One region of the Mycobacterium sp. NGS27 genome, then DNA from elsewhere that is predicted to be linked to it. Evidence: predicted binding sites of a transcription regulator. Region 1 holds the regulator's gene; the other holds the start of a gene.

The links. Region 1 encodes LexA, which represses DNA repair genes until DNA is damaged. Its sites were predicted from a motif close to CGAACANNTGTTCG; they were not measured.
Region 2: the regulator LexA is predicted to act here: its motif matches at 1,294-1,307, upstream of ruvC (crossover junction endodeoxyribonuclease RuvC).

Annotation. Positions count from the first base shown of each region.
Region 1 covers NZ_JCALDT010000005.1:178,367-184,858, reverse strand. The annotation lists gene AC5Y30_RS15255 (PhzF family phenazine biosynthesis protein) at 1-516, shown strand, start outside; gene AC5Y30_RS15250 (peroxynitrite isomerase) at 536-1,021, opposite strand; gene nrdR (transcriptional regulator NrdR) at 1,075-1,539, opposite strand; gene AC5Y30_RS15240 (LysM peptidoglycan-binding domain-containing protein) at 1,638-2,132, opposite strand; gene lexA (transcriptional repressor LexA) at 2,426-3,124, shown strand; gene AC5Y30_RS15230 (LGFP repeat-containing protein) at 3,142-5,349, opposite strand; gene AC5Y30_RS15225 (acyl-CoA dehydrogenase family protein) at 5,982-6,492, opposite strand, start outside.
Region 2 covers NZ_JCALDT010000005.1:293,080-299,571, forward strand. The annotation lists gene AC5Y30_RS15920 (DUF4247 domain-containing protein) at 1-24, opposite strand, end outside; gene AC5Y30_RS15925 (DUF2617 family protein) at 21-527, opposite strand; gene AC5Y30_RS15930 (DUF4178 domain-containing protein) at 545-1,156, opposite strand; gene ruvC (crossover junction endodeoxyribonuclease RuvC) at 1,325-1,891, shown strand; gene ruvA (Holliday junction branch migration protein RuvA) at 1,888-2,490, shown strand; gene ruvB (Holliday junction branch migration DNA helicase RuvB) at 2,487-3,533, shown strand; gene AC5Y30_RS15950 (hypothetical protein) at 3,776-4,498, shown strand; gene AC5Y30_RS15955 (DUF1304 domain-containing protein) at 4,652-5,035, shown strand; gene AC5Y30_RS15960 (hypothetical protein) at 5,167-5,859, shown strand; gene car (carboxylic acid reductase) at 5,923-6,492, opposite strand, start outside.

The DNA of each region.
Region 1 (6,492 bases):
GCCAGCGCGCACGCCACCATCTACACGCCGCGAACCGAACTGCCGTTCGCCGGCCACCCGACCGTCGGCGCGACATGGTGGCTGCGCGAGAACGGTTCGCCGATCAACACCCTGCGGGTGCGGGCCGGGATCTTGCAGGTGGGTTACGACGGCGACCGCGCCAGCATCAACGCCCGCGCGGAATGGGCGCCCGACTTCGCCCTGCACGAATTCCCCTCAGCCGACCAGGTTCTCGCGGCCGATGAGGCGGACTATCCCGACGACACCGCGCACTACCTGTGGGCCTGGACCGACCGGGCGGCCGGATGGCTGCGGGCGCGCATGTTCGCCGCCAACCTCGGTGTGGCCGAGGACGAGGCGACCGGGTCGGCGGCGATGCGGATCACCGACTACCTGAGCCAGAGCCTGCGGATCACCCAGGGCAAGGGCTCCGTGATCGACACCAGGTGGAGCGCCGAGGGCTGGGTGCGGGTGACCGGGCGGGTCGTCAATGACGGTGTGCGACAGATCGATTGACGACGGCCTAACTCGGACCTCAGCGCTGCCGGTGTAACACCGCCCCGAGGTGGTCCTGCAGCGGTTGCCCGACCGCGCCCATCTGCACCGTGTAGGAGAGTTCGTCGCCGTCGATGCGGAATGAACGGCCGAGCGCGGTCACCTCCTTGGCGCTGGGTGTCAGCCCCACCGACGTGGTCGACATCTGCATTTCGATGAGGTCACCGGTGACCGAGTAGGTGCCGACCTCGATTTCGGTGATGCCGCTGGGATGCGCCAGCACCAATTCGATGTGACCTGGTTGCGGCACCCGAATATAGCCGGTTTCGGCGTGCAACGGCTTCCCGTCGGCAACCGCCCTGGTTTTCTGTCCGTAGACGAGAAACGGCTTACCGACGTGGGCGAACACGACTTCTTCGAGATAGTCGAAGGGCGGGATCGTCGGGTATTTACCCGCACCCTGGCCGGACCAGGTCCCAAGGAGCGGGGCAAGCGCCGCGAGGTCGGGGTGCAAGTCCGTGGGCATGAAAGCGAGCCTAGCCCGGCGAGGTTGCGGGCAATCGGAGCCCGGCCCCGGTGTCAGCCCCGAGCTGCCACTCTGCGGTGATCCCGCATTGCCTGGATCTCGCGTTCGAAATCGTCCGCGGACTCGAACGACCGATAGACGGAGGCGAACCGCAAGTAGGCCACCTCGTCCAGGTCGCGTAGCGGCCCCAGAATGGCCAACCCGACCTCGTGACTGGGGATCTCCGGTGAGCCCGCCGCGCGCACGGTGTCTTCGACCTGCTGGGCCAGCAGGTTGAGCGCATCGTCATCGACCTGTCGCCCCTGGCAGGCCCGACGGACGCCGCTGACGACCTTCTCCCTGCTGAACGGCTCCGTGACGCCGCTGCGCTTGACCACCGCCAGGACCGCGGTCTCCACCGTGGTGAAACGCCGTCCGCACTCGGGACAGGATCGGCGACGCCGAATGGCCTGGCCTTCATCGGTTTCGCGGGAGTCGATCACCCGCGAGTCGGGATGGCGGCAGAACGGACAGTGCATGACCGCTCCTTCGTCGCGCCGACAAGATACCGCAGGACCTTGAGCGTACCCGCGCGCTGACCTGCACGGCTAACACATCCGTTTCGGCGCAACGCCACTCAGCCGACCGGAGCGATGAGGGTTTGGCCCGCCAGCAGGTTGGGCGAGTGTAGATCGTTGAGCTCGCGGATGCGATCGGCGACCTGGGGTGCCGGCGCGCCGGGCGCCACGCGGTGCGCGAAATCCTGGAGCGACTCCCCCGCGTCCACGCGGACGACGGCGAGCCGGTCGGGAACCTGGGTCGCCGAGTTCGTGGAGTCGCCGTTGAGCACCTGGCCGACGTTCGCGACGAGACCCAGCCACAGCGTGACCGCGCCGGCGGCCAGTGCCAGCCCGATGGTCGACGCCCAGGTGGTGGCGCGCCTGCGGTGCGGAGCGACGGACATTGCCACCCCGGTGCCGTAGTAGCGCGTGGCGGCGCCCGCGGGCCGCGACGGCGCGGGCCGGCGGGACCGGGCCAGCCCGTCCCGTCCGTAGCGAGGCCCCAGGACGGGTCCATTGATCGGGCGCCGAAGACTGCTGGTACGCGGCGCGGGCGTGTGGATGACTGTCATCTTCGTTCCTCCGGTCAACTAGCTCTCGCTCGTGTGTTCGACACTAATCGCTTGTATGTTCGAAACCGAACATTTGAGCGAAGCGTGTCGCACGAGCAAACGCTAGATCACACCACCGACAAGTTCGTCGGCCTCTACCACTGTCACGAGCACTCAAATACCCGATATCCCGAAGAGTTACACATCTGTAATTCGTCCGGCTTCGCGCTTGTTTTGCGCCGACGCGAACCGCCGCGACACGCCACTCGAACACATGTTTGATTCTTGTCCTCGGTGCGGCTACATTCGGTGCCATGGGCGACAGCAACGACGTTTCATCGGCCGGTCCCGAGGGTCGGCTGCACTCCGTGGATTCCTCGCTGACCGAACGGCAGCGCACCATTCTGAATGTCATCCGCGCCTCGGTCACCAGCCGCGGCTACCCGCCGAGCATCCGGGAGATCGGCGATGCCGTCGGTCTGACGTCGACGTCATCGGTGGCGCACCAGCTTCGCACCCTGGAGCGCAAGGGTTACCTGCGCCGCGACCCCAACCGCCCGCGGGCCGTCGACGTCCGCGGGGCCGACGACGACGTGGCGGCCCCCACCACCGAAGTGGCCGGTTCGGACGCCCTACCGGAACCCACGTTCGTCCCGGTGCTCGGGCGCATCGCGGCCGGCGGACCCATCCTGGCCGAAGAGGCCGTCGAAGACGTCTTTCCCCTGCCGCGCGAATTGGTCGGTGAGGGCACGCTTTTCCTGCTCAAGGTCGTCGGTGATTCGATGGTCGATGCCGCGATCTGCGACGGCGACTGGGTGGTGGTCCGTCAGCAGAACGTCGCCGACAACGGTGACATCGTCGCGGCGATGCTCGACGGCGAGGCCACGGTCAAGACGTTCAAACGCGCCGGCGGTCAGGTGTGGCTGATGCCGCACAACCCGGCGTTCGATCCCATCCCGGGCAACGACGCCAGCGTGCTGGGCAAGGTCGTCACCGTCATCCGCAAGGTCTGACGCGCGCCCGGCCTCGGTCAGTCAGCCCGGGTGAAGCCGTTGGCCTGAGCGACTTCTTCGCTCGACAACCAGAGCTCGGCGAGCGTGTCCTGATACAGGTCGCTACCCGGCATGTAGTACAAGCCGTAGCGAGCGCTGGCCTTGACGGGGTATCCGTCGGGCGCCTGGTACGGATCATCGAGCGGCAGGTGGATCGTGGGTCGCCCGTCCGGGGCCGCCAGGCCGTTTTCCGAGGCGTCATCGGCGGCGTGCCGACCGCTTCGCGCCGGAGGCCCGGCCGCGACCGCATCGGCGACCGCGGCGGCTCCCACCGCCGTGTCCGTCATGTCGGCCTCCGTCGCGGTGTCCGCTTCGGGTTCGACGTCCGGTTCCGGCGCCGCGAGGTCGAGGTATTCGTCTTCTGGCTCAGCGGTTTCCAGGAGGCCTTCCGCCGCGTCGCCCTCCGGCGGGATGCCGGAAACGGCGACGTCGGGGTACTCGTCTTCCGGATACGCCTCCTGCGGATAACCCGCATCGGGGCCGTCGGCGTCGACGTAGGCGGCGTCGTCCGCCGCCTCGGGCTCGGCGACCTCGGGGACGCCGTCGGTGTAGTCGGCGTAGTCGGCCCCCGCCTCGGCATACTCGTCCTCCGACAGCATCTCCGCGGAGACGACCGGGATCGAGTCGGTATCGACGGCGTCGGGGTCTTCCTCCTCGTGGAACCGATAGTCGCTATCGGCAGGAGCCTGACGTTGCCAGCTGACCCGCCCGGCGTCCGGTTCCGGCTCCGGTTGATGCGTCGCGCCGAGCCCGAACGGGTCGGCGCCGACGTCGGCATCGTCGTGGCCCCAGCGCTCGTCGGCGTCGTAGCCGAGGTTCCCCCCGCGACCGGGCGCGTAGGCCGCCGCCTCCTCGTGCGCAGGCCGGCGCCGCCCACCGAACAGCACCCACGCCATCAGCACGAGCAGCGCCAGCACCGGAATGGCGACCACCAGCCACCACCAGTGCCAGGAGGACTTCTTCGGGTGCGCCGGCAGGGCCGAATTGCTCGGCTGGTCCTGACCCGACACCTGCAGCCCGGACAGCAGCGGCGCCAGGTTGGACGGATCGGTGCTGAACGTGTTCTTCGCCCGGTTCCACGAAATCTTGCCGCCGGTGAACTGCTGGGAGATCACGTCGCCGTTGACGGCCTGGTCGCCGACCGGGGCGCCGAGCTTGCCCGCCGGAGCGCGCAGTTTGTCCCACGCCACCTTCATCGCCCCACGCACGACGAAGGCGCCGTGGTCGGGCGTCCAGAAGATGACCGGCTTGTCGGCAGCGGAGAAGGTGGCGACGCGGCTGGCACGCCCGATGTTGCCGTCGGTTTCGTTGGCGGTCGGGAATCCCAGGTCGCTGCCGACCGGTCCCCCCAGCGACTCGTATTTGGCCAGGATGTCGCTCTCGACCGCATTCGCGCCGGTGGCCGGGGTGAAGAACACCTTGCCGCCGGCAAAGTTCTGGGCGATTCCGTCGCCGCCGATCGGATACTGCCCGCCCTGCTTGGCGCCCAGGGGTCCGGTGGGACCGCCCGCCGCGCGCCAGGCGGTGTTGATCGCCGCGGTGGGATCGATCGCCACCTGCAGGCCCTTGAGTTGGTCGGCCAGCGCCGGCGGTTCGGTGGTGAACTGCTTGGTCTGCCTGTTCCACGAGACCTGGCCGCCGCTGAATTTCTGTGAGGACACCTCGCTGCTGTAGGTCTCGTCGCCGACCGGCACACCGAGCACCCCGCCCGAGCTGCCCAGCTTGTCCCAGGCGGCGTTCAGGGCGCCGCGCACCACGTGTGCGCCGTGCTCGGGCGTCCAGAAGATCACCGGCTTGTCGCTGGCGGAGAAGGTGATCACCCGGCTGTCCGGACCGGCGAGACCCGGAACTTCGTCGATCGCCGGGAAGCCCAGATCGCTGCCGGCCGGCCCGCCCAGCGACTCGTACTTGTCCAGGACAGGCCCGTAGGCGAATCTGGCCCCGGTGGCCGGGGTGAAGAACATCTTGCCGCCGTCGAAGTCCAGGGCGAAACCGTCCCCGACGGGGTACACGTCGCCCTTGCGGGCGCCCAATGGCGAGGTGTCGCCGCCGGCCTTGTCCCACGCGGCCATGATCGCCGCCTCGGCGTCGCCTATCGGACTCGCTACCGCGGTGGGGGCCAACAAGACCGCGGCCAGCGCCGTGGTCGTCAAGCTGACCAGCGCGCTTCCGATCAGCCTGCGCATGTGACCTCTCTGCACCTTCACCAAGCCTCCCAGCCGGCGGACATGGCTCTTTTAGCGGCGATGCCCTTATCTGCATAACCGGCGAGCGGGCGGTACTCGCGCCGGAAATGGACCCGCGCACGATCAGCCTTATCGTCGGGCTCGCATAACTTTGCTCCAAGCAACAAGAAATGCGAAGTCAAATCACGAATTTTACAAAAACGGATACCACACCGATGTCGAAATGATGCCTGCCCATGGCCCAATCGCGATCCGCCGTGCCACCGTTCGCGCGGTGTAGCGGATATCGCACGGGAGGGCGGCGGGAACGCACGATCGAGCGACGACGCCGGACTGCCGACTCGCACACCAGAATTGCGCGGCGCGCCTGAGCCGACGGCGCGATCGCGGGGCTGACTATGCGCGATGCCGCGGTCGGCGCACCGGAAACACATGCGCCGACGGTACGTGAGCCGGTGGTGCATTCACGGTCCGCCCCCCACACCCGCACCACGCGCATCGGTCGGTTTGTCGCTCACGGCAATAGGACCGTGCGAGACAACTCCCGAATGTCGGTCGCGTCCAGCGATTCGCGGATATTGCTGCCCCGATATCGCCCGCGGGTGGGAGGCCGCTATCCAGAAAACGAAACGCTAGACGCCGAGGCTGCGTCCGATGATTTCCTTCATGATCTCGGTCGTGCCGCCGTAGATCGTTTGCACCCGGGCGTCCAAAAAGGCACGGGCAACCGGATATTCACGCATGTAGCCGTAACCGCCGTGCAGTTGCAGGCAGCGGTCGATCAGCTGCACCTGCTTTTCGGTGCAGTACCACTTGGCCATTGCGGCCTGCTCCGCCGTCAGCTTGTGATCCAGGTGCAGGCGGACGAACTCGTCGACCATCATGCGGACCACGGTCGCCTCCGTCGCCAGCTCGGCCAGCACGAAGCGGCTGTTCTGGAAGCTGCCGATCGGCTTGCCAAATGCCTTGCGCTCCTTGGTGTATTGCAGGGTCTGCTCGAGCACCTGCTCCATGGCCGCGGCGGCCATGATGGCGATCGAGATGCGTTCCTGCGGCAGATTCTGCATGAGGTAGATGAATCCCATGCCCTCCTTGCCCAGCAGGTTTTCGGCCGGCACGTGCACGTCGGTGAACGACAGCTCG
Region 2 (6,492 bases), 110 kb from region 1:
CACGAAAAGGCGGTTGCGGCTCACGGGCGCCACCGGCTGGCCGTGTGAACCACCGTTCCGCCGCCGCCCGCGATGCGAGCCGGGTAGAGGTGCCAGGTCTGCCAGCGCCAGCCGGTGCCGTCGGGCTCGGCGGCCAGCACGGTCAGCGCGGCGTCATCGCCGGGGAAGGTGCCGCCGAGCCAGCCGTCCAGCCGCGCGCAACGGTCGCGCAGGTCCTGCGCGAGCCGGCGAAAGCTCGCCTCGTCGTGGGTGTCCGTACGCGAGTGAAGGCGGTAACCGGGCGCGTCGGTGCGCTCGGGCAGGTCGGCCCCGAGATTGCGTGCCGTGCAGGAGATTTCCTCGGAGAACGCGTGCCCGACCGCGACGACATGTGACGCGCCGAGCACACCCAGCAAGAGTGTGGCGCCGCCGGCCGGGTGGTCCAGGCGGCAGCTGGCCAGGGGAGCGGGCACGGGCGCGTTGAGCGCGAGTCCCAGCCTTTCCCCGGATACGTCCGCCGGAGTCACGGCGAGCTGATGAAGGGGCACCGGCGTGACCTCTAGCCCTACGCCGAGCTGGGTGGGGGTGCCGAATACACGGTGATTTCGCCGGGCGAGACGGACTTGCCCGTCGACACCTCCCAGGGCATGTCCGGGGCCCAGCGCTCGAACGAGAGCAGCGCCGACTCGTCGGCGTTGGCGCAGTCGACGAACTCCATGTCTCCGCCGGCCGGCAGGCCGGTGGCGCCTTCGGTCGTGTAGGAGGCGCGGCCGCGTTCGGACTCATGGAACGTGACCCCGTCGACGACGTATTGGTCGCCGGGCCTCAGGGACACATCCTTGCGTTTGACCCACATCGCCAGTTCCAGGCGTCCCTCGTCCTCCTCGACGCTGAACCAGAGTGGTTGGTCGCCGCCCTCCAGCAGGTGCTCCCACCACACGAAGGGCCCTTCGCGGTAGGTGACCGATCCGCGCACGATGTAGTCGATGCCGCCGTAGCTGACGATGGCGCCGGGCCCGAGTTGGCGCGGCCCGAACTGCGGCATCGCGTCGGCGGAGAGCGGGTCCTGGCGGCCGCCCCGCTGGGCCGGCTGCTTGGGCCGTCGCAAAGCCACCACCAGCACCACGATGGACGCGATGAAGAGCGCCACGGCGATCATGACCAGCAGAGATCCCACGCCAATCCCTCCGTTGCCACATTGCTCGAGCGAACGTGGGCTAAAGCTAACAGCTTTTTCATGCGTCGGCGTCCCAACGTTGCCCCGGGAAGCGCCGCGTGTCCTACCCGGACCTGTCGCCGGTGGCCGTAAGGTATCGAACAGCTGTTCTACTAGATGGGAGCGGGAATGCGGGTGATGGGCGTCGATCCCGGCCTGACCCGATGCGGTCTGTCGGTCGTCGAAACCGGGCGGGGGCGCGCGGTGGTCGCGCTCGATGTCGACGTGGTGCGCACGCCCTCGGACGCGCCGCTCGCCGAGCGGCTCCTGACGATCAGCGATGCCGTCGAGCATTGGCTGGCGACCCACCAGCCGGACGTCGTGGCGGTCGAGCGGGTGTTCTCCCAACTCAACGTGTCGACCGTGATGGGGACCGCCCAGGCCGGCGGCGTCGTCGCGCTGGCCGCGGCCAAACGCGGCGTCGACGTGCACTTCCACACCCCCAGCGAGGTCAAGGCCGCGGTCACCGGAAACGGCGCCGCCGATAAGGCCCAAGTCACCGCCATGGTCACCAGAATCCTTGCGCTGCAAGCCAAACCGACACCGGCGGACGCCGCGGACGCGCTGGCGCTGGCGATTTGCCATTGCTGGCGGGCGCCGATGATCGCCCGGATGGCCGCGGCGGAGGCGATGGCCGCCGAGCAGCGGCGAAAATACAAGGCCACGCTGGACGCCAAGCTGAAGGCGGCGCGATGATCGCCTCGGTGCGCGGCGAGGTCCTCGAGGTGGCGCTCGATCACGTGGTGATCGAGGCCGCCGGCGTCGGCTATCGGGTGAACGCGACGCCGTCGACGCTGTCTACGCTGCGGGCCGGGACCGAGGCGCGGCTGATCACCGCGATGATCGTCCGCGAGGACTCGATGACGCTCTACGGCTTCGCCGACGCCGACGCCCGCGACCTGTTCCTGACGCTGCTGTCGGTGTCGGGGGTCGGGCCGCGGCTGGCGATGGCGACCCTGGCCGTACACGACGCCGGGGCGCTGCGACAGGCGCTGCACGACGGCGACGTCAACGCGCTGACCCGGGTGCCCGGGATAGGCAAGCGCAGCGCCGAACGGATGGTTCTGGAATTGCGCGACAAGGTCGGCGCCGGCTTCGCGGCCGGCGGGGCGTCCCCGGCGGCGGGCCTCAACGGCCACGCGATCCGCGGGCCGGTGGTGGAGGCCCTGGTCGGGCTCGGTTTCGCCGTCAAGCAGGCCGAGGAAGCCACCGACAAGGTGCTGGCCGCCGACCACGGCGCCACCACGACGGCCGCGCTGCGCGCCGCCCTGTCGATGCTGGGCAAGTCCCGATGACCGACGACTACGAGGAACGAGAGGTCTCCCCGGCGCTGACCGTGGGCGAGGGCGACATCGACGTCAGCCTGCGTCCGCGCTCGCTGCGCGAGTTCATCGGCCAGCCGCGGGTGCGCGAGCAGCTGCAGCTCGTCCTTGAGGGCGCCAAAAACCGCGGCGGCACACCCGACCACATCCTGTTGTCCGGTCCGCCGGGGCTGGGCAAGACGTCACTGGCGATGATCATCGCGGCCGAGCTCGGGTCCTCGCTGCGGATGACGTCGGGGCCCGCGCTGGAACGCGCCGGTGACCTGGCGGCGATGCTGTCCAACCTGGTCGAGCACGACGTGCTGTTCATCGACGAGATCCACCGCATCGCCCGGCCCGCGGAGGAGATGCTCTACCTGGCCATGGAGGACTTCCGGGTCGATGTGGTGGTCGGCAAGGGTCCCGGGGCGACGTCGATTCCGCTGGAGCTGGCGCCGTTCACCCTGGTCGGCGCGACCACCCGGTCGGGCGCGCTGACCGGCCCGCTGCGGGATCGGTTCGGTTTCACCGCGCATATGGACTTCTACGAGCCCTCCGAGCTGGAGCGGGTGCTGGCCCGCTCCGCCGGGATCCTGGGCATCGAACTCGGGGGCGACGCGGCCGAGGAGATCGCCCGGCGCTCGCGGGGGACACCGCGGATCGCCAACCGGTTGTTGCGCCGGGTCCGCGACTTCGCCGAGGTGCGCGCCGACGGCGTGATCACCCGCGACGTCGCCAAGGCCGCGCTGGCGGTCTACGACGTCGACGAGCTGGGCCTGGACCGGCTGGACCGGGCCGTGCTTTCGGCGCTGACCCGCAGCTTCGGCGGCGGACCGGTCGGGGTGTCGACCCTGGCGGTGGCGGTGGGAGAGGAGGCCGCCACCGTGGAGGAGGTGTGCGAGCCGTTCCTGGTGCGTGCCGGCATGGTCGCGCGGACGCCGCGAGGCCGGGTGGCGACCGCCCAGGCCTGGACGCACCTCGGCATGACCCCTCCGGCCGGCGTCACCGGCTTCGGACAGGCCGGTCTGTTCGATTAGCGGGCCGCCCAATCGCGGCCAAATCGTGACCTTTGCGCCCAGCCTGTCCCGGGTGACCGTCCGATGGTGCCTCCGGCCTGCTCAGACCCGCCCGCATCGTCCATCGCGCGGCCTCGGCCACGCCGGGGGAGCCTCGCCCCAAGCGGCCTCAGCAAACACATGGGCACCGCGTGAGCGGTTACACCCCAGGACCCTCGGGTAACCAGCCTCACAGCAGTCATACCTGTCTGAAGGAGGTTCCGATGAGGACCAGAAGCCACGACTACGACCGCCCTCGCGCGTTGTACATGCCACGGACCCGCGGCGCGCTAACCGGGTTACTTCTCATTCTTCTGGGTGCGTGGGGCGCATTGGTGCCCTTCTTCGGGCCCAACATCGACTGGGCGTACATGGCGGATCCGGCATGGACGTGGACCACGGCCAAAGGCTGGCTGGAGGTGCTCCCCGGGGCAGCGGCCGCGCTCGGCGGTTTGCTGGTGCTCATGTCCGGGAACCGGGCCAGCGCCGTGTTCGGCGGCTGGCTCGCGGTCGCGGGCGGCGCCTGGTTCGTCGTCGGCCGCGCGTTCGCGTCGACGCTCGGAATCGGTGACCTCGGTCAACCGATGGCCTCGACGGACCTCAAACGGGCCCTGCTCGAGGTCACCTACTTCTCCGGCCTGGGCGCCCTGATCGTGTTCCTGGGCGGGGCCGCGGTTGCGCGGCTGGCCGTGCGCCACGCACGAGACGTCGTCGTTGCAGAGCCGGCCCCGGTGGCAGGCCAAACCGTGCCGGCCGCTGAACCGGCGATGTACGACGAGGGTCGCGTGCCGGCGGGAGCACCTTCGGACGCCATGGCCGGTGAGCCGGCGCCCCGCGGGCGCACCGGTGGTGGCCTGTTACGTCGGCGGTCCGGCGAGGGCGGCCTGTTCCGCCGGCGCACCGAAGGTGGCGGCTTATTCCACCGGCACCACCACGCGGGCGCCTAGTCGGAGGTAGGGCGGAAGGCACCGGTAGCGCCGGCTACCGGTGCCTGTTCGCGCGTCAGCCTGGTCCCGGTGAGCGCCGGTCGGTAAAGTTCACCGGCGCCCCGCCGTGCGGAACCGGACCGCGTAGCGGGCCCGAATCGGCGAGGAGGAGCAATGATCGCCACCGCCCTGGTGTTCGCCGCACTGGCGGCGTTGCTGCACGTCTACATCTTTGTAATGGAATCGTTGACGTGGACCTCGCCGCGCACCCGCGCGACCTTCGGAACCACCGAAGCCGAAGCCGAAACCACCAAGCTGCTCGCCTTCAACCAAGGGTTCTACAACCTTTTCCTGGCCGTCGTCACCGGTGTGGGCATCATCGCAGTTGCCCTGGGCCACACAGGTATTGGAGCGTCGCTCGTCTTCGCCGGGGTCGGATCGATGGCCGCCGCCGCGCTGGTTCTGATCGCGTCCGACCGCGACAAGGCGCGCGCCGCCGCGACGCAGGGCACACTCCCGGCGATCGCAATCGTGCTCCTGCTGCTCGGCCTGCAGTAGTAACACCAGTCTCATCAGCCTCAATGGTCACGGCGAGCGGTCGCTTTCGGTCGCCCCATGGGTTAGTAGTGGAAGGCGCTGGGTAACCACCCCAGGCCGGAAAACGACCCGGTATTCAACGAGGGGATGTCATGAAATACGCAGAAGACGGCCACACCCGCGGGCTGGGTATCCCGCGCTCGCGCGGCGCGGTCAGCGGATTGCTCCTGGTCATCTTGGGAGCGTGGGGGGCGTTAATACCGTTTGTCGGTCCGCACTTCAACTTCGCCTACACACCGGACCGGGACTGGGCATGGAGCACGGCCCGGGGCTGGCTCGAGGTCGCCCCAGGCGCGGCGGCCGTACTGGGCGGCCTGCTGCTGATCGTCGCCGGGAACCGTGTCGCCGCCATGCTGGGCGGTTGGCTGGCCGTGCTGGCCGGCGCCTGGTTTGTCGTGGGCGGCCAGGTCGCCCCTCTGTTGGGAATCGGCTCCGCCGGTGACCCGATTGCCGCTACCGATCGCAAGCGCGCGGTGCTCGAGGTCACGTACTTCTCGGGCCTGGGCGTGCTGATCGTGTTCCTGGGCGGGGTCGCGCTCGCCCGCACCGCCGCGCGCCTGGCGCGCGACGTCCATCCGGTGGCCGCCGAACGCGCCGCGACGCCGGCCGTCGAGCCCTACCGGGATTCGACTTACGACGAGCCCGCCGAGGTCTCCTCGGGCGCGCTGACCAAGCCGCGATCCGCGGCCGACGCCGAACCCAAGCGGGGATGGCGCCGTAACCGCTCCGGTACGGGGTCCGGTACCAACGCCGCGTATCTGCGCTGGCCGCACCCGCAGCAGTAGCCTTGCACAACAAGTAAGCCGCCCAGCCCCGAAAAGGCTGGGCGGCTTACTGTTTGGCCTACCTCAGAGCAGTCCGAGCAACTGCAGGTTGGTGATGTACTTGACGATCACCGGCGCCGACACGTGCGGAATGTCTTTGTCGGGACCGATTTTCGCTTCCTGCACGGCCGCACGGAACACATCGGTGGGCGCCATCGAGCCGTTGATCGGCTTTTCCGGCTCCTGGTAGTTGTGCAACAGCGGCAGCAGCGAGTACTGGCGCTGCCGATCCGGCAGGGCCCGCAGCGAGGTCTCGAACCGCCGCAGCCATTCGGAGTAATCGGCGATGCGCTCGATCGAATAGCCGGCCTCGACCAGCCAGTCGATGTACTCGTCGAGCCCGATGCCGTCGTCGTACGGGTTCATCACGTGGTACGTCTGGAAGCCGGTGTCGCTCTCGGTGATCTGCGTTCCCAGCGTCGAGATCGCCGCGGCGATGAACTCGACCGGCAGACCGTCGTAGTGTGCCCGCTGCCGGTTGCCCTCGGCGTCGAGCTCGTAGAACGAACCGGGCGCGATACCCGTGGCGACCAGGCTCAGCATCAGCCGGGTGAACATGTCCGGCAGGTTGAGCTGTCCGGCATAGGTGGTGTC